DNA from 3 places in the Qipengyuania sp. BR81-2 genome. Region 3 is predicted to be linked to each of the others. Evidence: predicted binding sites of a transcription regulator. Region 3 holds the regulator's gene; each other region holds the start of a gene.

What was found. Region 3 encodes LexA, which represses DNA repair genes until DNA is damaged. Its sites were predicted from a motif close to GTTCCNCNCTTGTTCT; they were not measured.
Region 1: the regulator LexA is predicted to act here: its motif matches at 4,014-4,029, upstream of ACZ1G8_RS09845 (deoxyguanosinetriphosphate triphosphohydrolase).
Region 2: the regulator LexA is predicted to act here: its motif matches at 5,333-5,348, upstream of recA (recombinase RecA).

What each region holds. Positions count from the first base shown of each region.
Region 1 covers NZ_CM146344.1:1,943,581-1,951,277, reverse strand. The annotation lists gene ACZ1G8_RS09865 (DUF938 domain-containing protein) at 1-61, opposite strand, end outside; gene ACZ1G8_RS09860 (fatty acid--CoA ligase) at 58-1,608, opposite strand; gene ACZ1G8_RS09855 (ABA4-like family protein) at 1,663-2,112, opposite strand; gene ACZ1G8_RS09850 (NAD(P)H-binding protein) at 2,124-2,819, opposite strand; gene ACZ1G8_RS09845 (deoxyguanosinetriphosphate triphosphohydrolase) at 2,812-3,972, opposite strand; gene ACZ1G8_RS09840 (S8 family serine peptidase) at 4,130-5,251, opposite strand; gene ACZ1G8_RS09835 (aspartate/glutamate racemase family protein) at 5,401-6,096, opposite strand; gene ACZ1G8_RS09830 (alpha/beta fold hydrolase) at 6,149-7,150, opposite strand; gene ACZ1G8_RS09825 (SO2930 family diheme c-type cytochrome) at 7,147-7,697, opposite strand, start outside.
Region 2 covers NZ_CM146344.1:2,395,612-2,403,308, forward strand. The annotation lists gene ACZ1G8_RS12130 (hybrid sensor histidine kinase/response regulator) at 1-2,074, shown strand, start outside; gene ACZ1G8_RS12135 (DUF4139 domain-containing protein) at 2,119-3,618, shown strand; gene ACZ1G8_RS12140 (DUF4139 domain-containing protein) at 3,635-4,951, shown strand; gene ACZ1G8_RS12145 (hypothetical protein) at 4,839-5,312, shown strand; gene recA (recombinase RecA) at 5,426-6,487, shown strand; gene ACZ1G8_RS12155 (glutathione S-transferase family protein) at 6,699-7,325, shown strand; gene alaS (alanine--tRNA ligase) at 7,398-7,697, shown strand, end outside.
Region 3 covers NZ_CM146344.1:2,625,945-2,633,641, forward strand. The annotation lists gene trpD (anthranilate phosphoribosyltransferase) at 1-572, shown strand, start outside; gene trpC (indole-3-glycerol phosphate synthase TrpC) at 569-1,363, shown strand; partial or broken gene moaC (cyclic pyranopterin monophosphate synthase MoaC) at 1,365-1,839, shown strand; gene lexA (transcriptional repressor LexA) at 1,981-2,673, shown strand; gene ACZ1G8_RS13300 (ComEC/Rec2 family competence protein) at 2,741-4,927, opposite strand; partial or broken gene gltX (glutamate--tRNA ligase) at 4,956-6,368, shown strand; gene ACZ1G8_RS13310 (citrate synthase) at 6,406-7,692, shown strand.

The DNA of each region.
Region 1 (7,697 bases), 680 kb from region 3:
TTCCGAGGACATCGGCGAGCGGCTGGGAATTGCGCGCCGTTGCCGGCGCATGACGCTTCAATTCACCTGCCTCTCGCGACCTTCCCAGTAGGGAGCGCGCAGGTCCTTGCGAAGGATCTTGCCTGAGGCGTTGCGCGGCATCACGTCGATCACATCGACGCTCTTGGGGACCTTGAACCCGGCGAGACGCTCGCGCGTCCATTCGATGATCGATTTCTCGTCCACCTCTTCGCCCGGCTTGGCGACGACGCAGGCCTTCACTGCCTCTCCCCAGGTGTCGTCGGGCACGCCGATGACAGCCACTTCGCTGATGGCGGGGTGGCCATAAATCGCGCTTTCGACCTGTGCGGGATAGACGTTCTCGCCGCCCGAAATGATCATGTCCTTGATCCGGTCCTGGATGAAGACATAGCCGTCCTCGTCCATGTAGGCCGCGTCGCCCGTGTGCATCCACCCGTACTTGAGCGAGCTTTCGGTCGCCTCCGGCAGGTTCCAGTAGCCCGCCATGTTCGAAGGGCTCCTGCAGATGAGTTCGCCCACCTCGCCGCGCGGCAGTTCCTCGCCGTCCTCGCCGATGACCTTCAGTTCCGCCCCGGGAACAGCCTTGCCGGCAGACTTCATCCGCTCGTTACCTTCGAGCGAATGATCCTCGGGCGGTAGCGCAGCGATCGTGCCGGTGGTCTCGGTCATGCCGTAGCATTGCATGAAGCCCGCATCGGGAATGGTGCGCACAGCCTCGCGCAGCAGGTCGAGCGGGATCGGGGCCGCGCCGTACATCACGTATTTGATCGCCGACATGTCGGTATCTTTCGCGCGCGGGTGCTGCACCACCATCTGCAGCGCGGCAGGTACGATGAAGAGCCTCGTGATGCCCTGCTCGAATCCGTCGAGCACGCCGTCGGGCGTGAACTCTTCCTGCACGATGGCCCTGATGCCGGACCCCATCGCCATGATGCCGAGTCCCGTGCCCCCGATATGCGCGCAGGGCATGCACACGAGGATCGCCTCGTCATCGTCGAAATGCGACCAGGGCTGGCCTTCCTCCTGGCTCGGAACGCGCAGAGAGAAGAGGTTGCGGTTGGTCAGCACCGCCCCCTTGGGATTGCCGGTGGTGCCGGAGGTGTAGAGCTGCAGCACGGCATCGTCCGGTCCCGCAGCCGTGAAATCGTCGGCCGGTGCCGCTTCGATGGCGGCAAGCGCATCGGGTGTCGACATCACTTCGGGCGGCGTGTCCATCTGGCTGCACGCCTTCTGCGCCAGCTCCTCGAAGCCTTCGCCGAGCAGCAGGAGCTTCGCCCCGGTATCGCCGAGGATATAGGCCACTTCGGGTGCAGCAAGGCGCCAGCCGATCGGCACCATCACCGCGCCGACACGCGCGGCGGAATAGAACAGCTCGAAATAGTGTCGCGAGTTCTTGCCAAGCCAGGCGATACGGTCGCCCCTGCCCACGCCGTGTGCGGCCAGCATGGCGACAATCTTGCGGCTGCGCGGTTCGAGCTCGCCGAAACTGATCGCCTCGCCGTCCTGCTCCAGCGCGATATTGTCGGGTCGCTCCTGCGCCCAGTGGCGAATGAACTCGTCGAAACTGAGCTTGGGCTCTTCACTCATGCGGCTCTCCTCTCGGGAGCCATCATGCCATGCACCGGCCAGCGCGCAAGAACCCTATTGCCAGCGGCCGCCTTCGCGCGCGCGGCGCTCGCGCACGACGAGCCAGATGAAGAGGCCCAGCGGTCCGGCCATAAAGGTCGCAAGCAGGATGGGTGCCTGCACCAGCCGCGAGAAGCCTTTGGCATCCGCGTCGCGCGCGATCCAGATGCCGACGAAGAGGTCGAAGGCGAGATAGTGGATCCAGCCGACCGTCACTCCGCCGTCACTTGCGAATATCCGGCGTACACCCTCGATCGAGCCGAAATCCATGCTCGCCGAACCACCGACGGGGTCGAGCAAGCCACTGACGATGCCGATCAGCCCGAGCGAGTAGGCAGCACAGAGCAGTCCGACGCCCAGATAGAGCGCGGCCGCGAGCAGGGCCGGCCAGCGCGGCAGGAGGATGAGCGCGGCCCACATCGCTAGTGCGAGGATATTGGCTGCACTGAACGCGATCGACCACATCTCGCTTCTCCTCAATCGGCCACGAGTTGCGGCAGGGTTCGCGCAGCGCGGTGGATGGCGTCGTTATCGTGGACGAAACGGCCACGTGCCGCACGCCTGCTGAGCGCGAGCGCCGCTTGCGCGACTGTTTCTGCCTTGATGGCCCGGTACTGGCGATAGGCGCCATGCAGGAAGAGGTTTGCCACGGGGGCCGCCGCGATGCCGATACGCTCTGCGGTCCGCCGGTCGTTCTCGCGCTTGCCGACGAGCAAGCCTGGTCGGAGGATGTCGAGGCGGTTGAAGCGGACGCGCGTCAGGTCGCGCTCCATCTCGCCTTTCACCCTCAGGTAGAACTGCTTGGACGCGATATTCGCGCCGACCGAGCTGACGCAGACGAAGCGTTCGACGCCATGCTCCTTGGCGGCCTGCGCGGTCTCGATTACGAGGTCGTAATCGACCGCCCGGAAGGCTGCCTCGTCCTCGCCAGCTTTCTTCCAGGTGGTGCCAAGCGCGCAGATGACCGCCTTCGGACGGAGCGCTTCGAGGACCTCGCCCCACTTCGCTGGTTCCGCGACGAAATATTCGATGCGAAGCCCGCGCGGAAAGGACGTCTCACGCCGGCCGATGCCTTGCAGGCGCACGTCTTCGCGGCCGATGCATTCTTCCATGACCTTGCCGCCAATGAGGCCGGTCGCGCCGATCAGGCAGAGGCGCAGCGCGTCAGACATTGGACAAGCCCTCGGGTGCCTGGCCGTAGATACGGCGGCACTGGTCGATAGCGAAGCGGTCCGTCATACCGGCGATGAAATCGGCGATGTGGCGGCTCGTATGCGGATCGCCCGAAGGCAGCTGGTCGGCCCAGCCGTTGGGCATGATCTTCGGATCGTCGCGATAGGCCGCAAAGAGCCGTGAGACGACATCGCGCGCACGCTCCGACGTCTGGATCTGCTCGGGATGGTAATAGAGCCGCTCGTACATGAACTTCTTCAATCGTCTTTCTTCGACAGCCATTTCCGGCGAGAATCCCGCCGTCTGCTCGCCCGCTCCCCTCGCCTCGTCGGCGCTGGCCATGCCTTTCACCCGTGCGCGCGTGTTTTCAAGCACGTCGTTGACCATCAGCCCGATCTGGCTGCGCACGAGCTCGCGCAGCTGGATCTCGCGCGGCGCGTGCGGAAAGCGCTTTTCGACTCGTCGGAACTGGTCCGCGAGAAGGTCCAGCTCCATCAGGTCGTCGAGCGACAGGAAGCCTGCCCTCAGGCCATCGTCGATATCGTGATTGTCATAGGCGATGTCGTCGGCAACCGCCGCCACCTGCGCTTCGAGCGATGGCCACTGGCCAAGTTCTAGGCTGAAAGCATCGTCGATCTCGGCGAGCGCCCAGTTCGACGTCTTCACCGGACCATTGTGCTTCGCCATCCCCTCGAGCATTTCCCAGGTCAGATTAAGCCCGGGATGGTCGGGATAGGGGCTTTCGAGCCGCGCCAGCACGCGGATGCCATGCGCGTTGTGATCGTAGCTGCCCGCATGCGTCATCGCATCCTCGAGCGCTTCCTCGCCTGCGTGACCGAAGGGCGGATGGCCGATATCGTGGGCAAGGCACAGAGCCTCGGTCAGGTCCTCGTCGAGACCGAGTTCGCGCGCGATGACCCTGCCGATCTGCGCGACTTCTAGGCTGTGCGTGAGCCGCGTGCGGTAGTGATCGCCGTCGGGCGCCACGAAGACCTGCGTCTTGGAGCGCAGCCGCCGGAAAGCGATAGAATGGATGATCCTGTCGCGATCGCGCTGGAATTCGCTGCGCGGACCGCGCGCACCGTCGCGGTCCTCGGCAAACTCGCGTCCGCGCGAGGCGGCGGGATCGGCGGCGTACGGGGCTCTTTGCATGCGGGAGTGAGGCTTAGGTCAGCCGATTCACCGCGACAACGTGAACGAAAAGCGAACCCGCAGGCTTTTCGTCAGAACGCGCTTTGCGAGCGGGCAAAGAAAAGGGCCGCGCGTCCTGAAACGCGCGGCCCGACCGGATGGTTGCGACCCTCGGCTATCAGTTGACGCCGATCGTATCCGGATTTCCGTCAGGGTCTCCGTTCACCGAACCACCGCTGCGGATCGAACCGAGCAGCAGCAGGCCTGCGGCGTGCGGGCTAGCCATCGAGGTGCCCGAAAGCGTCGCATAGCCGCCCCCCTTGTAGGTCGAGAGGATGCCCGAGCCGGGCTCCGCGAAATCGACCGGCGGGTTGCCGTAGTTGGAGAAGCTCGACCAGTTGTCGCCCTGTGCGAACGAGCTGATCGTGTAGATGTTCGGGTGGTTTGCCGAAGCGGGGGACTTGGTGGTCGCGCTGGTGCTTTCGTTACCGGCAGCAAGCGCGAAGCGCAGGCCGGTCTGGGCAGCAGCTATAACAGCGTCGTTCAGCGCCTGGCTGAAACCGCCACCGAGCGACATGTTCGCCACGTCGTTCGAATTGGCGATCTGTGCCGCATATTCGATGCCCGCGATCACGCCGCTTGTCGAACCCGAACCACGACGGTCGAGGACCTTGATACCGATGACTTCGACGCCCGGTGCAACACCGATCACACCGATGTTGTTGTCGATGGCAGCGATGGTGCCGGCAACGTGCGTGCCGTGGCCATTGCCGTCGTCGGCGTTCTTATCGCGGGTAAAGTTGACCGAGAGGCCGACGTTTACATTAAGATCTGGGTGGTCGAGATCGACGCCACTATCGAGGACGAGCGCACGGCCGGTTGCACCGGTCTGGCCGCCACCGACACGCGTAATGCCCCAAGGCGTGGTCTGCGAAGGCTGGCTGCCGCCGTCATCGCCGCCCTTGCCCTTGCCCGGAGGCGGAGCCGAGGTGGTGTAGACCTGGTCCTGCTCGCAATATGCGATGCGCGGGTTCTTCGCCTGCATGTTGGCGACGCCCTGAGCCGATGCGTTCACGGCGAAGCCGCGGATCGTACGCTCGTAGGTGAACTTGACGTTGCCACCGGCAGCGCGTGCCGAACGGTTGGCTTCCGCCTTGACCGAACCCTGGCCCACGAGGCCGGGGTTGAACACGCAGACGTATTGGTTTTCGATCTTCTGTGCAGCGGCAGGCGTAGCGACAGCTGCTCCCGCAAGCGCAACGAAGCTTACGGTCGCGAGGCGACCCATGGTAATTTTCATATGTGCAGTCCCTTCCCAGAGAATTGAGAAGGCTAGAATGCCGCCCATTCACGCGGTGACAACCGGGTGAAGGTTAATTTCCCTTGAAAGATTCCCACTGTCACCAAAATGTCGCAATTATACAACTTGGGTTGCAGTTCGAAATCAAATTATGTTGCGTCCAGCATCCAGTCGACGGCAGCTTTGCAATGGATGTCGGTAGAATCGAACACGGGCAGGACATTTGCATCCGTGTCGACCACGAGCTCCAGTTCGGTGCAGGCCAGAACGATGGCTTTCGCCCCCTCCTTTTCCTTCATCGTGATGATCGACTTCAGCGCGCGCTCGGCATCGCGGGTGACCCGGCCGAGCATCAATTCCTTGTAGATGATGCCGTCGACCAGCTCGACATCGCTGGGATCGGGGGGAAGCAGGTCGACGCCGTATGACACCAGCCGCTGGCGGTAGAAGCTCTCCGTCATGATGAAGCGCGTGCCCAGCAGCGCGGCATTGTTGCATTTGGCTTCCTGCATCGCCTTGCCGACGCTGTCCGCGATGTGGAGGACAGGGATCGAAATCGCCTCCGCCAGCCGGTCGTAGCATTTGTGCATGGTATTCGCCGCGACGACGAGACCTTCGGCACCTGCGTCTTCCAGCCGGCGCGCACTGTCGACGAGAATGCTTGCGATGCCATCCCAATCGTCCGACTGCTTCGCCTGGTAGATGCGCGAATAATCGAGGCTTTCGATCAGCATCGGCGCGCTCGCCATCGGCTGCGCGCGTTTTTGCACATTGCGATTGATACGTTCGTAGAAAGCGCGGGTCGAAATCCAGCTCATCCCGCCGATGAGGCCCAGTGTACGCAAGAACGACGCTCCTTCGAGAAGATGTCACGCCGCCTAGGTGCGGCCCCCGTGTTCAAGGGGTTAGAACGGCCTCGTCCGCCCGCGGTTCCATCGAACCGGCAGGACCGAGCCGCATCTCCGAAAGCCAGACCATGAGATCGGTCGCGCTTCGCTCGGGTGCTTCTTCCATCGGGATATGACCGATGCCGTCATAGGCGACGAGCGTGGCGTCCGGCAGGTGCTCGGCATACCACTCACCCGCATCGAAGGGGATCAGCGCGTCCTCCTTCCCCCACATGACGAGCGTGGGCACGCGGATGCCCGAGACGGTTTCCGCGTCGAAAGCGGTGCGCTCCTGCGAGAAACGTTTGCGCGTCGCGCTGCGGTTGCCCGGATAGCGCGCCAGCTGCCAGTATCGGTCGATCGCCTCATCAGTGACGATATCCTGGTTCGTGACGCTCTGCGACAGGCTGCGCGCGACCAACGAACGCGGCAACAGCTGGCTCATCACGTCACCTACCACCGGCATTCCGGCTAGAGTGAACGCGATGTTTCCGCCGCCCTCGCGCCTGACTGGCGCGCCGCCCGCATCGACGAGCACAAGCGCCTCGAGCCGTCCGGGGTTCTCGATCGCATAGCCGGCGGCAATCCAGCCGCCCATCGAATTGCCGACAAGCGTGAACGTGGTGAGGTCAAGCTCGTCCGCCACCGCAGTCACGTCGGCAACGAAGCCGCCGAGAGTATAGTCGTCGTCCAATGCCGGGCCGGTCAGCCCATGACCGCGCTGGTCGTAACGGATGACGCGGTAGTCTTCGGAGAGCATGTCCGCCCAGGCCTGCCATGTATGCAGGTCGGCGTTCGAACCGTGCAGGAGGATGATAGCGGGCGCATCGCGCGGCCCTTCATCGCGAAGGTGGATCTCGCGTCCATCCTCGAGCGCGAGGAACTGCGAAGGCTCCTCTGCATATTTCGCGCGCATCTCCTCGGGATCGGTATCGGGCACGCGAAACGCAAGAAAAGCGATCACAAGCAAGGCCGCGAGTATTCCCAGGCCGCGCAACAGCCACTTTTTCACTTGAGCTTACCCCCTGTTTCCATGCCTGCGATCCAGCGTCGTACCGCCTCGGCCCCTTCTTGGTCGACGCTGGCCTTGCCCAGTTCGGGCATGGCGACGCCGGGATCGTTGCTCAGCATCCGGTGCAGCAGGATCGATCCTTCCGGATCGCCCGGAACGATATCGAACAACAGGTCGCCCGCCCCTCGCCCGGCAGCCACCGGTCGTTTCATGATGCCCAGCGCCTTGGGATCGTCCTGCTCCCAACGCAGGTCCAGCCCGCTGTTCGACGCCATCGCGCCCGGCCGGTGGCAATGTGCGCAATTGACGTCGAGATAGGCGCGTGCGGCCTCTGCGGCATTCGCCTGTTCGCGATGTGCCCAGACGGGCAGTTGGTCCGCGCCTTCGGGCACTTCCCCGAAATGCCCCGTGAACCAGTCGGCCGAGAGATTGCGGACCTTGGGCCCGATCGGCACGACTTCGCCATCGAGTCCGTGACATTCCTTGCACTGGTTCTTGTTCGGGACACGGTAACTGATCGCCTCGCCTCTTGGCGTAGTCAGGTCGA
Region 2 (7,697 bases), 230 kb from region 3:
GCGCGAAGGAGTCGCAGAACGCAAAAATCTGCGCCTCGAGGAAGGTAGCCAGATCTTCAACCTTTCGATCGAGCGGGTAGGGCGCGGCGAGGATTATCTGGTGTGGCGCTTCACCGAAGTGGTGATGCGCCAGACCTATGACGGTGTTGCCGAGCGAATTTCGGGACCGTTTGGCACGATGATGTCGCGGGCAGGGATCGAGCTCGCACTCGTCTCGCCTGACGGTATCGTTCAGGCGGCAACGCCGGGGCTTGGCGAAAGGGCGACGGGAACGAAGGATTCCTCGCTCAACGGACAGGAGTTCGTCCAGCTGCTGCGTTCTGATGACCGCGACCGCATCTTCTTCGCGCGCGAGGGCCAGCAGGGCACTCCTCAAACGCTCGTGCACGTGCCTTTGGACCTGCCGCGCACGTCTGAAGGACTGGCTGCGGACCAAGCCCCGTCGCTCATGCTGCTGGTTGACAGCAGCGTCGGGATCGGCGGTGGCTGGCAGGGCAGCGGCAAGGCTGCCATCCCGCAGCTCGAGGCCTTACTTTCGGCCCTCCCGCTTGGCCTCGCGCTGACCGACCGTGACGGTCGTTTCCTGTTCGCCAACAAGGCATTCCTCCGTGCCGTCGAACGCGAGAATGTCGGCCTGCCGCAATTCCCCTCCGACCTCGTGGTGCGCGAGGACAAGTCGGCAATGGCAGACACTGTGCGCCGCTTCGCCAAGGGTGCGACCGCGAGCGGCGACATGGCCGTCCGACTGGCTGGCGATACCGAGGAGCCGGTTTCCATCGGCCTCGCCGGAGTGCGCGGGCTGGGCGATGCTGCCGTGCTTCTCTCGATCAGCGATTCCACCGAGGAAAAGCGTCTCCGCAGGCAGGTCGCGCAGGCAACCAAGATGCAGGCAGTCGGCCAGCTCGCAGGGGGTGTCGCGCACGACTTCAACAACGTGCTCACCGCCATCATCGGCTATTGTGACCTCATGCTGCTGCGTCATACGCCGGGTGACAGCGATTACGATGACATCCAGCAGATCAAGGCGAACTCGAACCGCGCGGCGTCGCTGACGCGTCAGCTCCTCGCCTTCAGCCGCCAGCAGACGCTGCGTCCGGTCGTCCTGCAGATGCCCGACGTTGTCAGCGAAGTCAGCCAGCTGCTCAAGCGCCTGATGGGCGACAAGATCGAGTTCGCCGTGCGTCACGACCGCGAGCTTGGGCCGGTGAGGGCCGACCCCCAGCAGCTCGAACAGGTGATTATCAACCTCGCCGTGAATGCGCGCGACGCGATGCAGGCGCATGCCGACAAGACCGGCAAGCAGGACTGGAAGGGGCGGCTCACTCTGGCCACGCGGCGCATATCGGCCCGCGATGTGCGCAAGATGGGCATCGATATCATGCCCGCCGACGACTACACGGTGCTGATTATCCAGGACACCGGCGGCGGCATCCCGGAACAGCATCTCAACAAGATCTTCGAGCCCTTCTTCACCACCAAGGAGCAAGGCAAGGGCACCGGCCTCGGGCTGTCGACCGTTTACGGTATCGTGAAACAGTCCAACGGCTTCATCTTCGCCGACAACGTGACCGGTGCCGACGGAACCCCCGCGGGCGCCCGCTTCACGGTCTACCTCCCGGTGCACAAGGGCGAGTTGCCCGAGAACCAGCGCGGCGAGGACCAGGAAGAGGCCAAGGCCAGCGACTGGTCGGGTGGCGGCAAGCTGCTGCTGGTCGAAGACGAGGACATGGTGCGCGCCGTTGCAGAGCGCGCTCTTACTCGCGCGGGCTACCAGGTCACGACCGCCAGCGACGGCGAGGAAGGTCTTGCCGAGATCGCGAATGGCGATACCGAGTTCGACCTGATCGTCTCCGACGTGGTGATGCCGGCGATGGACGGACCGGCCATGGCGCGCGCAATTCGCAAGGTAAAGCCGAACATCCCGATACTTTTCATGTCGGGATATGCCGAAGAGCAGTTGCGCAACAACATCGATATCGACAACATGCATTTCATTCCGAAGCCGTTCAGCGTTCAGCAAATAAATGCGAAGGTATCTGAAGTGCTTGGAGAGCAGGCCAAGGTCGACGCCTGACCGAATGGGTGTCACGATCCTGGCCTTGTGAAGGGGGGATTGTGATGAGGGTTCGCGGTTTTACTTTTGCAGCATCGGTTTCACTGGCGTGCAGCGCTCCGCTGTTGGCGCAGTCGAGCGCGGAGGCGCTCGCTGATCCCGATGCCACTGCGCAGGGCGATGTTTCGATCACGATCTACAATGGCGGACGCAGCCTCGTGCAGGACGTTCGCCAGCTGTCGATCCCGGCCGGACAGTCCACGATCAGCTTTCCCGACGTCTCGGCACGTATCCAGCCCGAAACTTTAAGCTTCGCTGCCGACGGCACCGCAATTGTCGAACAGAATTTCGATTTCGACCTGCTGACACCGACCAAGCTCATGGAAAAGGCGATCGGGCAGACGATCACCTTGCTGCGGACGAACCCGGCGACCGGCCAGGAGACGCGCGAACGTGCGACCGTTCTCTCGACCGCGGGCGGCGTGGTGGTGAAGATCGGTGACCGCATCGAGGTATTGCGTGACGACGGGCTGCCGGTCCGTGCAATCTTCGACCGGGTGCCGAGCAACCTGCGTGCCCGCCCGACACTTTCGGTCACCCTTGATTCCACGCGTTCGGGTACTCGCCCCGCCTCGATCCGCTATCTTACCAGCGGGCTTGGCTGGACCTCTGACTATGTCGCGCTGTTCGACGAGGGCAACGGCACGATCGACATGCAGGGCTGGGTGACGCTGACCAACCAGACCGGCACCACTTTCCATGATGCCGACCTCCTCCTCGTCGCGGGCGACCCGACAGGCGGCAATGGGCGCAGGAACCGCGGACGCAGCATGGTCACTCCGGGCACGGAGGCGGCCGAACGCGAATCTCTAGGGGACTTCTATCTCTACCCGCTCGACGAGCGAACGACCGTTGCCAATGCCCAGACCAAGCAGGTCAGTTTCCTCGACGTCCAGAGCGTGCCCGCACAGCGGCGCTACGAACGCCGCGTGGGCTGGCTGTCGCGCGATGACCAGCCCGTGGCCGTCAGCACGGCGATCTCCTTCAATACTTCTCGCTCGCAAGGGCTAGGTGACGCGCTGCCGGCCGGGACCGTGCGTTTCTACCAGCGCGACAGCCAGGGTACCCCGCAGTTCATCGGGGAATCGCGCATCGGCCACACGCCCATGGGTAGCAGCCTCTTCCTCAGGACCGGCAACGCCTTCGATGTCTATGTCCAGGCCGAGGTCGAAAGCCGCGACGAGATCAGCAAGGGCGAGTGGGAGAAAACCGCCCGCTATCGCGTCATCGAGGATGACCAGGTCGTCCGCACCGTCGAGACCGAGCGCGAGATCAAGTACTACCGCACGACGATGCGCTACACGTTCTACAACGCCAAGCGCAGCCCCGTGGATGTCGAATTCTACCAGGACGGACTTTATCGTGGCTGGTGGGCGCGCGACTTCCGTGTGGTGTCTGAAGATGTCCAAGGCGAACAGCAGGGCATCGGTTCCCGCAAATGGGACGTGCGCGTGCCTGCCGAGGGCGAGCGCGTCGTCCGGGTGGTCTACGAGACCAAGCACTGAGCCGGAGCGCGCGGTCATGCGTTTCCTCCCCTCACTAGGCATTCTCGCGACTATCGCGCTGAGTGCGCCCGCAGCCGCGCAGGATGATCGGCAGCGTGTCTTCGCTTCGGAAGCGAGCCACTATGCCGTGACCGTCTACCGCGATCCTGAGCGCTCGGTTGGCGCGCGCATGGAGCGCGACATGCCGCGCGGCTACGCGATGATCAGCGAGACGCGTACGGTCACCCTGCCGCCGGGCCGTTCGACGATCCTTTTTGAAGGGGTCGCCGAAGGCATGGTCGCGGTCAGCGCCATCGTCACGGGCCTGCCCGGCGGCACTATCGAGAAGAACCGCAATGCCGATCTTCTCTCGCCCGCAGCGCTGGTCGACCGCACGCTCGGCAACCGCGTGACGATTACGCGCCAGAACCCGGCGACAGGTGTATCGCAGAGCGAAGAAGCGATCGTTCGCACTCGGGCCGACGGCGGCCTGGTGCTCCAGACAAGCGCCGGATACGAAGCCGTGCGCTGTTCCGGTCTTCCCGAAAAGCTGACCTTCGACGGCGTCCCGCCCGAGCTTTCGGCGCGGCCGATCTTCAATATCGATACCTTCAGCGAAACCGGCGGCACCTATGAAGTGGTTCTGACCTATCTCTCGTGGGGCTTCGACTGGGAAGCAAACTATGTCGCGCAGCTGGGCGAGGGCAGGCGCGACGGCACGTTCGACATGGGGCTGATGAGCTGGCTCACGGTGCTCAACGATAACGGACAGTCTTTCGAAGATGCCGAGCTGATGGTGATCGCGGGCGACATCGAGATCGAATCCGATTTCGAGGAGCTTGCCCAGCCTCCGGAGGCGCGCGGGCTCTATCTCACCTGCTACCCGATCGGCAGTACATCGCGCGGCTCGCCGATCCCGAACTATGGCCCGCCACCGCCGCCGGCGCCGCCACCGCCTCCCATGTCTGACGGCTTCAATGGCGATTCAATCATAGTCACGGGGTCGCGGCTCAGGCGCAGCAATTTCGAGATCGGCGAGTGCGATAGCGGTCGTGTCCGTAGAGGCGATGGCGCGAGAGGAACAGCTCGCGGATCTCAAGCTCTACCGTGTTCCACGGCGAGTTACCGTCGCATCAAAGGGCATGAAGCAGGTTGCCTTCCTCTCGCGCGAGGCAGTGCGCACCCGTTGGCTCTACGAAGCCGAATGCGACTTGGAACAACGCTGGTACGAGGTCGAGGAAATGGACGACCTCGACGAGACGGAGATCAAGCTGCTGACCCGCAACGAGGAGGAATACGGACTTGGCGCGTCCTTGCCGCTGGGCAAGCTCAATGTGTTCGAATCGACCAGTGAGGGACCGCAGCTTGTCGCCGAACTGGATCTGCGTGATTATCCCGTGGGCCAGGAAATCGATCTTGACCTAGGCGAGAGCGCGAAGGTCTACGCCGAATGTGGCTATACGCACGAGGACGACCCCGACGAGCGCGGTCGCAAATGGTCGAATATCAATGTCGTCTTGTGGAATGCGAATGAAGCTACCGCCCGCGTGAGGCTGGTCCTCGGATATCCCGACGACTGGGAGCTGCGAAGCTGGGGGCCCGAGGCCTATGTTAAGAATGGCGACCTCGTGATCGACGTGGATGTCCCCGCCAATTCCCGCTTCGACCGCAGCTTCAGAGTGCGCCGATCGAAGCTCTGGCTGAGCGAAAACTAGCGAAGTTGGAAAAAATTTCTGTTCCACTCTTGTTCTTGTGGAACAAACGCGGTACATGCCTTGGCAGTTGAAGAGTCAGATCCGGCTCTGGAAATGCAAAAGGGGAATGTGTCATGGCGGCTAGTCTGAAGCTTGTAGAAGGAAAGAAAGTGGACGCAGACCGCCAGAAGGCATTGGACGCCGCCCTGTCGCAGATCGATCGCGCATTCGGCAAAGGCTCGGCGATGAAGCTGGGCCAGAAGGAAGCGATGAATGTGGAAGCTATTTCCACCGGTTCGCTCGGCCTTGATATCGCGCTTGGCATTGGCGGGCTTCCCAAAGGCCGCGTGATCGAAGTTTACGGTCCGGAAAGCTCGGGCAAGACCACGCTGGCGCTGCATGCCATTGCCGAAGCCCAGAAGGCTGGCGGCACTGCGGCATTCGTCGATGCGGAACACGCTCTCGATCCCGTCTACGCCAAGAAGCTGGGCGTCGATGTGGACGAATTGATCGTCTCGCAGCCCGACACGGGTGAGCAGGCACTCGAAATCACCGACACGCTGGTTCGTTCGAACGCGATCGACATCCTCGTGGTGGACTCGGTGGCCGCGCTGGTTCCGCGCGCCGAGATCGAAGGCGAGATGGGCGATAGTCATGTCGGCCTCCAGGCACGTCTCATGTCACAGTCGCTGCGCAAGCTGACCGGCTCGATCAACCGCTCGAAGTGCATGGTGATCTTCATCAATCAGCTGCGCATGAAGATCGGTGTGATGTACGGTAACCCGGAAACCACCACCGGCGGCAACGCGCTCAAGTTCTATGCGTCGGTCCGTCTCGACATCCGTCGTACCGGCCAGATCAAGGATCGTGACGAGGTGATCGGCAACTCGACCCGTGTGAAAGTGGTCAAGAACAAGGTCGCCCCTCCGTTCAAGCAGGTCGAATTCGACATCATGTACGGCGAAGGCATCTCCAAGATCGGCGAGATTCTCGATCTCGGCGTGAAGGCCGGCGTAGTCGAAAAGTCGGGCAGCTGGTTCAGCTATGACAGCGTCCGCATCGGCCAGGGCCGCGAGAACGCCAAGACCTTCCTCAAGGAAAACCCCGAAATGTGCGCCAAGTTGGAAGCCGCGATCCGCGGCAAAACCGACGAGGTCGCCGAGGAGATGATGACTGGTCCGGACGCGGAAGACTGATCACGCCTCTTCAAGCGGGAGCGCGCGCGGCAACCATTCCCCCGCCACGCGCAAGCCGGACTGTCCCCCGGCGCTCCCGGAAACACGGAAAGCCGGTGCGCGCGCTCTCTCCATTGCCGCCGCACCGGCTTTTCGCGTCTGGCGCCGAAAATTCCTGCTGGCGGAGGGCTGGCTGGCAGCCTAAGCCGCTCCCAAGCAAGGAGAGATCGCCATGACCATCACCGTCCACCACCTCAACAATAGTCGCTCGCAGCGCATTCTCTGGCTCCTCGAGGAACTGGGCGCCGATTACGAGATCGTCTCCTACCAGCGTGATGCGGAAACCAATCTTGCACCGCCGGAGCTCAAGCAGGCGCACCCTCTTGGAAAATCGCCTCTGATCGAGGACGACGGCCGTATGATCAGCGAGAGCGGAGCGATCGTCGAATATCTCTGCTCCCGTCACGGCGGCGAAAATTGGATCCCCGATTGCGGAAGCGATGCCTGGATCGACCATCTCGAATGGATGCAGTTCGGCGAGAGCTCTTTCTTCGTGCCAGTCATGCTCAAGATCTATGCCGGACGCCTTGGCGAGGCGGCAGCACCGCTCATGCCGCGCGTGGAAGAACAGCTCGAAGCGCATATCCGGTATGCGGAGGAAAAAATTTCGGATGAACTGCATTTCGTCGGCAATGACTGGAGCGCGGCAGACGTGATGATGAGTTTCCCTGCAGAGATCGCTGTGATGCAGGGCTATGGAGAGAAAGCTCCGAAGCTTGCGCGCTTCGTCGAAGCGATCCACGCGCGCCCGGCATGGCAGCGGGCACGTGAGCGGGGCGGTCCCTACTTCGTCTGGTAAGCGGTCAATTCGCTCACAGACAGGGAGCTTTCCGGCTTGTCGCGCGGGCAGTGATTGCCTAACTGCGCTGGCATGACGTCGACCAACGAAATCCGCCGATCCTTCCTCGATTATTTCGCAGCCGCGGACCACGCCGAGGTTGCGAGTGCGCCGCTCGTGCCGTTCAGCGATCCTACGCTCATGTTCGTCAATGCGGGCATGGTGCCGTTCAAGAACGCTTTCACGGGCCTCGAAACGCCGCCCGCGCCGCGTGCGACGAGCGCGCAGAAGTGCGTGCGTGCAGGCGGCAAGCACAACGATCTCGACAATGTCGGCTACACGGCTCGGCACCACACGTTCTTCGAGATGCTCGGCAACTTCAGCTTTGGCGAC
Region 3 (7,697 bases):
GGATTTGCTTCCTCTTCGCCAAGAACCATCATCCGGCCATGGGCCGCATCCAGCCCATTCGCCAGAAGCTTGGAGTGCGGACAATCTTCAACTTGATGGGGCCCTTGTCGAACCCGGCTGGCGTCAAGCGCCAGCTGATCGGAATCGCGCGCCCCGCCTATGTTCCGATCTACGCTGCCGCCAAAGCGAAACTCGGAACGGAACGCACTTTTATCGCCTCGGGTGACGAGGGACTCGACGAATTGAGTCTGGCAGGCGGAAACGAGTTCGCTGACGTCGCCGGCAATGATTTCGAGATGCGCCGGATCAATGCCGTTCAGGCAAACCTGCCTCACGCGCCTGTCGAAGCAATTCGCGGAGGCGACCCAGAACACAATGCCAAGGCGTTGGAAGCACTCCTACTCGGCGCACCAGGGCCCTATCGTGACGCTGTGCTCTTCAATGCCTCGGCGACGCTCATTGTGGCTGGCAAGACCGACGACTGGACCGAAGGTGCCGAAATGGCCGCCGAAGCGATAGATTCCGGCCGCGCAAAGCAGCTTCTCGCCGACTGGATCGCCCTCGCCCGATGAACAAGCTCGAACAAATCTGCGCAACCAAGCGAGATGAAGTCGCTGCACGCAAGGCGGAGCGCAGCCTTGACGAGCTCGACAGTATCGCCCGCGAGCAATCCGCGCCGCGCGGTTTCCAGAAGCGTCTCGCTGCGGCTCAGGACAGTGGCTTCGGCCTCATCGCCGAGATCAAGAAAGCTTCCCCGTCGAAAGGCCTCATCCGCGCCGACTTCCGGCCCGCTGAACACGCTCGTGCCTATGCGGCAGGCGGCGCAGCTTGCCTCTCTGTCCTGACAGACGCACCATATTTCCAAGGGCATGAAGACTACTTGGTAGAAGCACGGACGGCTTCTGATCTCCCCGTTTTGCGCAAGGACTTCATGGTCGATCCCTGGCAGGTCGCCGAGGCACGCGCACTCGGCGCCGATGCTATCCTGATCATCGTGGCTGCCCTCGAAAACAGCCTGATGGGTGAGATCGAAAGCGCAGCAATCGAACGCGGCATGGATGTCCTTGTGGAGGTTCACGACGCCGAGGAGCTCGAACGCGCTGCTGCGTTGACGTCACGCCTTCTCGGGGTAAACAATCGCAATCTCAAGACCTTCGAGACCGACCTTGCGACCACGGAGAAACTTTCCGCGCTCGCGCCAGCGGACGCATTGCTGGTCGGCGAGAGCGGAATAATCACTCACGAAGACTGCCAGCGGCTCTCCCGCTCCGGTGTACGGAGCTTTCTCGTCGGCGAGAGCCTGATGCGGCAAACTGACGTCGAGGCAGCCACCAGAACGCTGCTTCAGGGTCAGGGAAACTGACATGAGCCGCCTGACCCATCTCGACAAGCATGGCGCGGCCCGCATGGTCGATGTGGGAGGAAAGGCGCAAACGGCGCGTAGGGCCGTGGCAGAGGGCCGCATTAGGATGACGGCGGAGGCGCTAGAGGCAATCATGTCCGGAGAGACCGCGAAAGGCGATGCACTCGCTACAGCACGCATTGCGGGCATCATGGCTGCCAAGAAGGCTGGCGAGCTCATTCCTTTGTGCCATCCTCTAGGACTGGAAAGCGTCACCCTCGAATTCGACCGCGAGATCGGACGCTATACGCGTTACCGCAAGTGCCGCCCTGACCGGGAGAACCGGCGTGGAGATGGAAGCGATGACCGCTGCCAGCGTTGCGCTACTTACGCTTTACGACATGGGGAAGGCGCTCGACAAAGCGATGGTGATCGACGGCGTACGTCTCCTTGAAAAGCAAGGCGGCAAGTCCGGAAACTGGCGAGCAGAGGACTGAAACGGGAACGCCTGTTCTCCACATAACATGCTCCAGAATGGCGGGATTGCTTGACTTGCGAAAATTGGTTGCCTAATTGTTCCACATTCGTTCACAGGTTTGTGAACAGGATAAATGTGTAACGAATTGGGGAGTGACCCGATGCTGACTGCCAAGCAGCACGAATTGATCTGCTTCATCCAGGAACGTCTGGAAGAGACAGGCATCTCGCCCTCTTTCGAGGAAATGAAGGATGCTCTCGACCTCAAGAGCAAGTCGGGGGTCCATCGCCTGATCTCTGCGCTCGAGGAACGCGGTTTCATCCGCCGCCTGCCCAATCGGGCGCGCGCGCTGGAAATCATCAAGCTGCCCGAAGATTCGGTCACCAGCCCCTCCAAGCCGACCGCGCCTGCGAATGACGCCGTAGTCGCAGTGCATTCCGCGAAGGCAGTCGCGCCCGAACCGGCGAATGACATCATAGAGGTCCCGCTGCACGGCCGGATCGCCGCAGGCGCTCCGATCGAAGCGATCGAAGGACAGTCGAGCATGCCCGTCCCTGCCGCCCTCCTCGGCCCGGGCGATCACTATGCGCTCGAAGTCTCGGGCGATTCCATGATCGAAGCCGGCATCTTCGACGGCGACTTCGCTCTCGTGAAGCGCGCGGAAACTGCGCGCGATGGCGAGATCGTCGTTGCATTGGTCGATAACGAGGAAGCGACGCTGAAGTACCTGCGCAAGGAAGGTGCGATGGTCCGCCTCGATCCGGCGAACGGCGCTTACGAACCTCAGGTCTATGAGGCCGGCCGAGTGAAGGTTCAGGGCAAGCTTGCCGGGCTGCTGCGCCGCTATCACTGATACCCGGGCGGAGGAGTCCAGAGATTCCGAAAGGGCGCTCAAGCCGATGGGCGCCCTTCTTCTTTGCCTAATCAAATTCGGGCGGGTCCCACCAACCGTGCGCACCCTGCCCATGCGCTACCCGGTCGATCCGCTCATCCTTTAGGTGGATCGAAAGACCTCCATTCTCTGCAAGAAATCGGCCATCGGCCTTCAACCATTTCGGGGCGCAACTGCGCGGTAGCCAGCGATCGGCGATCACGATGTCGGCCTTCTCGCAAGCTGCTGCCAGTTGCCGCTCATCGATGCGGTTCTTGGTGCGAGCCACCATGAGATGCCAGGTGCGACCGCCCTTCACTATCGGTAGGCTGCAGAAGTCCGCGCTGCAGCGCGCCCCTTTCCATTGCGACACGAGCATGGGAACTGCCTCGGTTCCTGCCAGTTCGACGATGTTCTCCCGTGCGTATGATCCCGCTGTGTCTCGCAGGACGTAGACCATCCCTTCACTATCGACCAATCCAATGTCGCGACCATCCCGGGTCACGAGGATATCGGGCGTCGGGGTCGCCATCAGCATCGCCACGCCGACAAGGACCGGGAGGAAACCAAGCAGTCTTGCTCGCCCCCGCCAAAGCGCGAGCCAGAGGCTGCCCGCGAGGAACACAAGCACTGTGCCGAGCCCGATGTGCGGCACGAGTTTGACTGCTCCGGGTTGTCCGGCGGTTACGCGTGCGATCCACAGGAGAAGATCGAGCGATTGACCAGCCAGCCACCAGAACGGAGCACCTGCGCCGACGAGGTCGAATAGCAGCGCGACAGCGATCAGTGGCATCGACATGAATGTGACGAGTGGGATGGCAATGACATTGGCGAACGCCCCGTAGAGGCCCGCCCGGTGGAAATGGAACAGGACGATCGGGGTCAGCGCCAGCTCTATGACCACACCGGTCACGAACAGCATGAGCACGCGCCGCGCCAGCCAGCGGCCGCGCCCCTCTTCCCTCGGAGCAAGGAAGCCCTTCACCGGCTGCGAATTATGCAGTGCGACGATGGCGATGACTGCGGCAAAGCTCATCTGGAAACTCGGCCCGACGAGGGATTCGGGCCAGAGGAAGAGGACAGTAGCCGCCGCGACCGCCACCATGCGCAGGGATAAGGGCTCGCGCCCCAAAGCTAGTGCCACAAGCACGAGAAGCGCTCCGATGCAGCTTCTCACGGTCGGCACCTGGGCACCCGTAAGCAAGGTATAGGCGATCCCGGCCAGAGCAGCGATCGCTGCTGCGACGAGCGGCAGGCGTACGCGCAGAGTGAGCCAGGGCCACAAGGCGAGTAGCTTCGATGCGAGGAAATACGCCGCAGCGATGACGGCGCTCACGTGAAGGCCGCTGATCGAAAGCAGGTGGGTCAGACCCGCATCCCGCATGGCGACCTCGTCCTCCATCGAGATCGAACCGCGATCTCCGCTCGCGAAAGCCGCAGCTATCGTGCCCGACGCTCCGCCGAGCTGGTCTCTCACATGCGCCGAAAGCCAGCGCTGCACTTGCGCGATCGTGCCCTCCCCGCCCGGCGCTTCCTCGACCAAGCGAATAGTCCCCACCAGCGAGCCCGTAGCAGCGAAACCCTTGAACCAGGCTGCCCTTGCGAAATCATAGGCCCCGGGAAGGAGCGGTGCCGATGGGGGCATTAGGCGCGCTCTCGCTTCGATCCTTGCGCCTTCGCGCAGGAAATCCCGATCCTTATCGAGCGGCACGTTGACCCGGACACGCATGGCCCGCCCGTTCTCGGCATCGCGCGTAGCGAGCACGAGACGAATTCTTCCTTCTGCCGGCTGCTCCTCGCGTTCCAGAATCCTCGCATCGAGCACCATCACCGATGGTCGCGCCACTGGCTCCGCACCGACAGTCTCGGATCGCGCCCAGACCAGCACGAGGCCTAGGACGAATGCGACCCCGAAAGCCGTTCCTGCGAGAAGCAACTCCGCCCTGTCTTCGCGCTGCCGCCAGAGTGATTGCGCTGCCAGTGAAAGGACAAGTCCTCCGACGATTGCCAGTATCCACTGCCACTGGGCCCCAAGCACGAACCAGCTGCCCACTCCGCAGGCTAGGGCCACCACAAGCCAGGGACCACGGTCGAAGCCGGAAGCGCCAAGAAACCCCTCGATCCGGCTCGCGAATCTGGACAATAGGGCGCGCATGCGCCAAGGGCGCTGCACTGCAGCATCGGCGGTATCATCCGCATCGCCGAACGGAACCAGCGGCGTCCCCTGCGTCGCCATGTAAACTGTTGAAAGGATTGACGAGGGAATGGCAAGCGAAACCGGCAAACAGGTCGTCACGCGGTTCGCACCCTCGCCCACGGGTTTCCTCCACATCGGAGGTGCGCGTACGGCGCTGTTCAACTGGCTCTATGCCCGCCACCACGGCGGCAAGGCACTGCTGCGTATTGAAGATACCGACCGCAAGCGCAGCACCCAGGAAGCCATCGACAAGATCATCGAAGGTCTCGACTGGCTGGGCCTCGACTTCGACGAGCCTCCGGTGTTCCAATCCGACCGCGCGGCTCGCCATGCAGAGGTGGCAAACCAGCTTCTCGAAGCCGGCCACGCCTACAAATGTTTCGCGACGCCAGAAGAACTCGAGGAAATGCGCGCCGAGCAGCGCGCGAACAAACAGCCCATGCGCTACGATCGCCGTTGGCGCGATCGCGACGAGAGTGAAGCACCTGCCGGTGCCCCCTATGTGATCCGCCTCAAGGTTCCCACCGAAGGCGAAACCGTCATCGAAGACGAGGTCCAGGGCAAGGTCACCGTCAAGAACGCGGAAATCGACGATTACGTCCTGCTTCGCGCCGATGGCACGCCGACATACATGCTCGCCGTGGTCGTCGACGACCACGATATGGGCGTCACTCACATCATCCGCGGCGACGACCATCTCAATAACGCATTCCGCCAGCTTCCCGTCATCCGCGCGATGAATGAGATCGAGGGAAGCTGGCCCGATCCTATCTACGCGCACGTACCGCTGATCCACGGATCGGACGGAGCCAAGCTTTCCAAGCGCCATGGAGCGGTCGGCGTTGAAGCTTATCGCGACGAGGAAGGCGTGCTTCCCGAAGCGCTGTTCAATTACCTTCTGCGCCTTGGCTGGGGCCATGGCGATCGCGAGGAAATCACGCGGGAAGAGGCGATCCAACTGTTCGATCTCGATGGTGTCGGAAAAAGCCCCTCGCGTTTCGACATCAAGAAGCTCCAGAACCTGAACGGCCACTACATTCGCGAGGCCGACGATGCCCGGCTTGCCGCGCTGGTCGCCGCGAAGCTCGGTCCCGACGCGGACGAGGCGCTCCTGACCGAGGCGATGCCCGTGCTCAAGACGCGCGCGCGCAGCATCAACGAACTGGCTGATGGCGCAGCGTTTCTTTTCCAGAAGCGCCCCCTCGAAATGACCGAGAAAGCCGCCGGCCTCCTCGACGACGAAGCCCGAGACAGGCTTAGCGGTTTGTCTAAGGTTCTTGCCGAGGAAAATGACTGGACAATCGAGGCTCTCGAAGCCACTACGAAATCGTATGCCGAACAGCTCGAACTGGGCCTCGGCAAGCTGGCGCAACCCATGCGGGCCGCGCTGACGGGCACCACCACATCGCCCGGAATTTTCGACGTACTGGTCCTGCTGGGCAAGGAAGAGTCACTCGCGCGTATCGACGCGCAGGCTTCCCCGCAGGCAAGGAATAAGACGGACCAAGGAGACACGCGTGGCCGACAAGCAGGCAACTCTCAACATCGGCGATCAGGCCCAGGACTTCCCCGTTCTCGAGGGAAGCGTCGGACCCGACGTTATCGACATTCGCAAGCTTTACGGCACGACCGGCAAGTTCACCTACGATCCGGGCTACAAGTCGACGGCCAGCTGCGAAAGCGCGCTGACCTATATCGATGGCGAAGAAGGCGTACTGCTCCACCGCGGCTACCCGATCGGCCAGCTGGCCGAGCATTCAAGCTTCATGGAAGTAGCTTACCTGCTGCTCAACGGCGAGCTGCCGAGCCAGGAAGAACTGACTGAATTCGACTACACGATCACGCGCCACACTATGGTGCATGACCAGCTCCGTCAGTTTTATCAGGGCTTCCGCCGCGATGCTCACCCCATGGCCATCATGTGCGGTGTCGTCGGCGCGCTCTCGGCGTTCTATCACGACAGCACCGACATCTCGGATCCCGAGCACCGCAAGATCTCGAGCCACCGCCTGATCGCCAAGATGCCGACCATTGCTGCGATGGCTTACAAGTATGCAGTCGGTCAGCCCTTCCTGCAGCCGAAGAACGACCTCAGCTACACTGGCAACTTCCTGCGCATGACCTTCGGTGTCCCGGCCGAGGAATATGAAGTGCACCCCGCCATCGAGAAGGCGATGGACCGCATCTTCATCCTTCACGCCGACCACGAGCAGAACGCATCGACCTCGACCGTCCGCCTGGCTGGTTCGTCGGGTGCGAACCCCTTCGCATGTATCGCAGCGGGCATCGCCTGCCTGTGGGGCCCGGCGCATGGCGGCGCCAACGAAGCGGCGCTCAACATGCTGCAGGAAATCGGTTCGCCCGATCGCATCCCGCACTACATTGAGCGTGCGAAGGACAAGAACGACCCGTTCCGCCTGATGGGCTTCGGTCACCGCGTCTACAAGAACTACGACCCGCGTGCGACCGTGATGCAGCAGACGCTGCGCGAAGTCTTCGAAGCGCTGAACGTAAACGACCCGGTCTTCGAGACCGCTCTCCAGCTGGAAGAGCTCGCTCTCAACGACGACTACTTCAAGGAAAAGAAGCTTTTCCCGAACGTCGACTTCTACTCGGGCATCATCCTGAACTCGATCGGCTTCCCGACCACGATGTTCACTGCGCTCTTCGCCCTTGCCCGCACCGTGGGCTGGGTTGCTCAGTGGAACGAGATGATCTCGGATCCCGGCCAGGTCATCGGCCGCCCGCGCCAGCTCTACACTGGTCCGACCGAACGCGACTACGTTCCGATCGGCCAGCGCTGATAGCG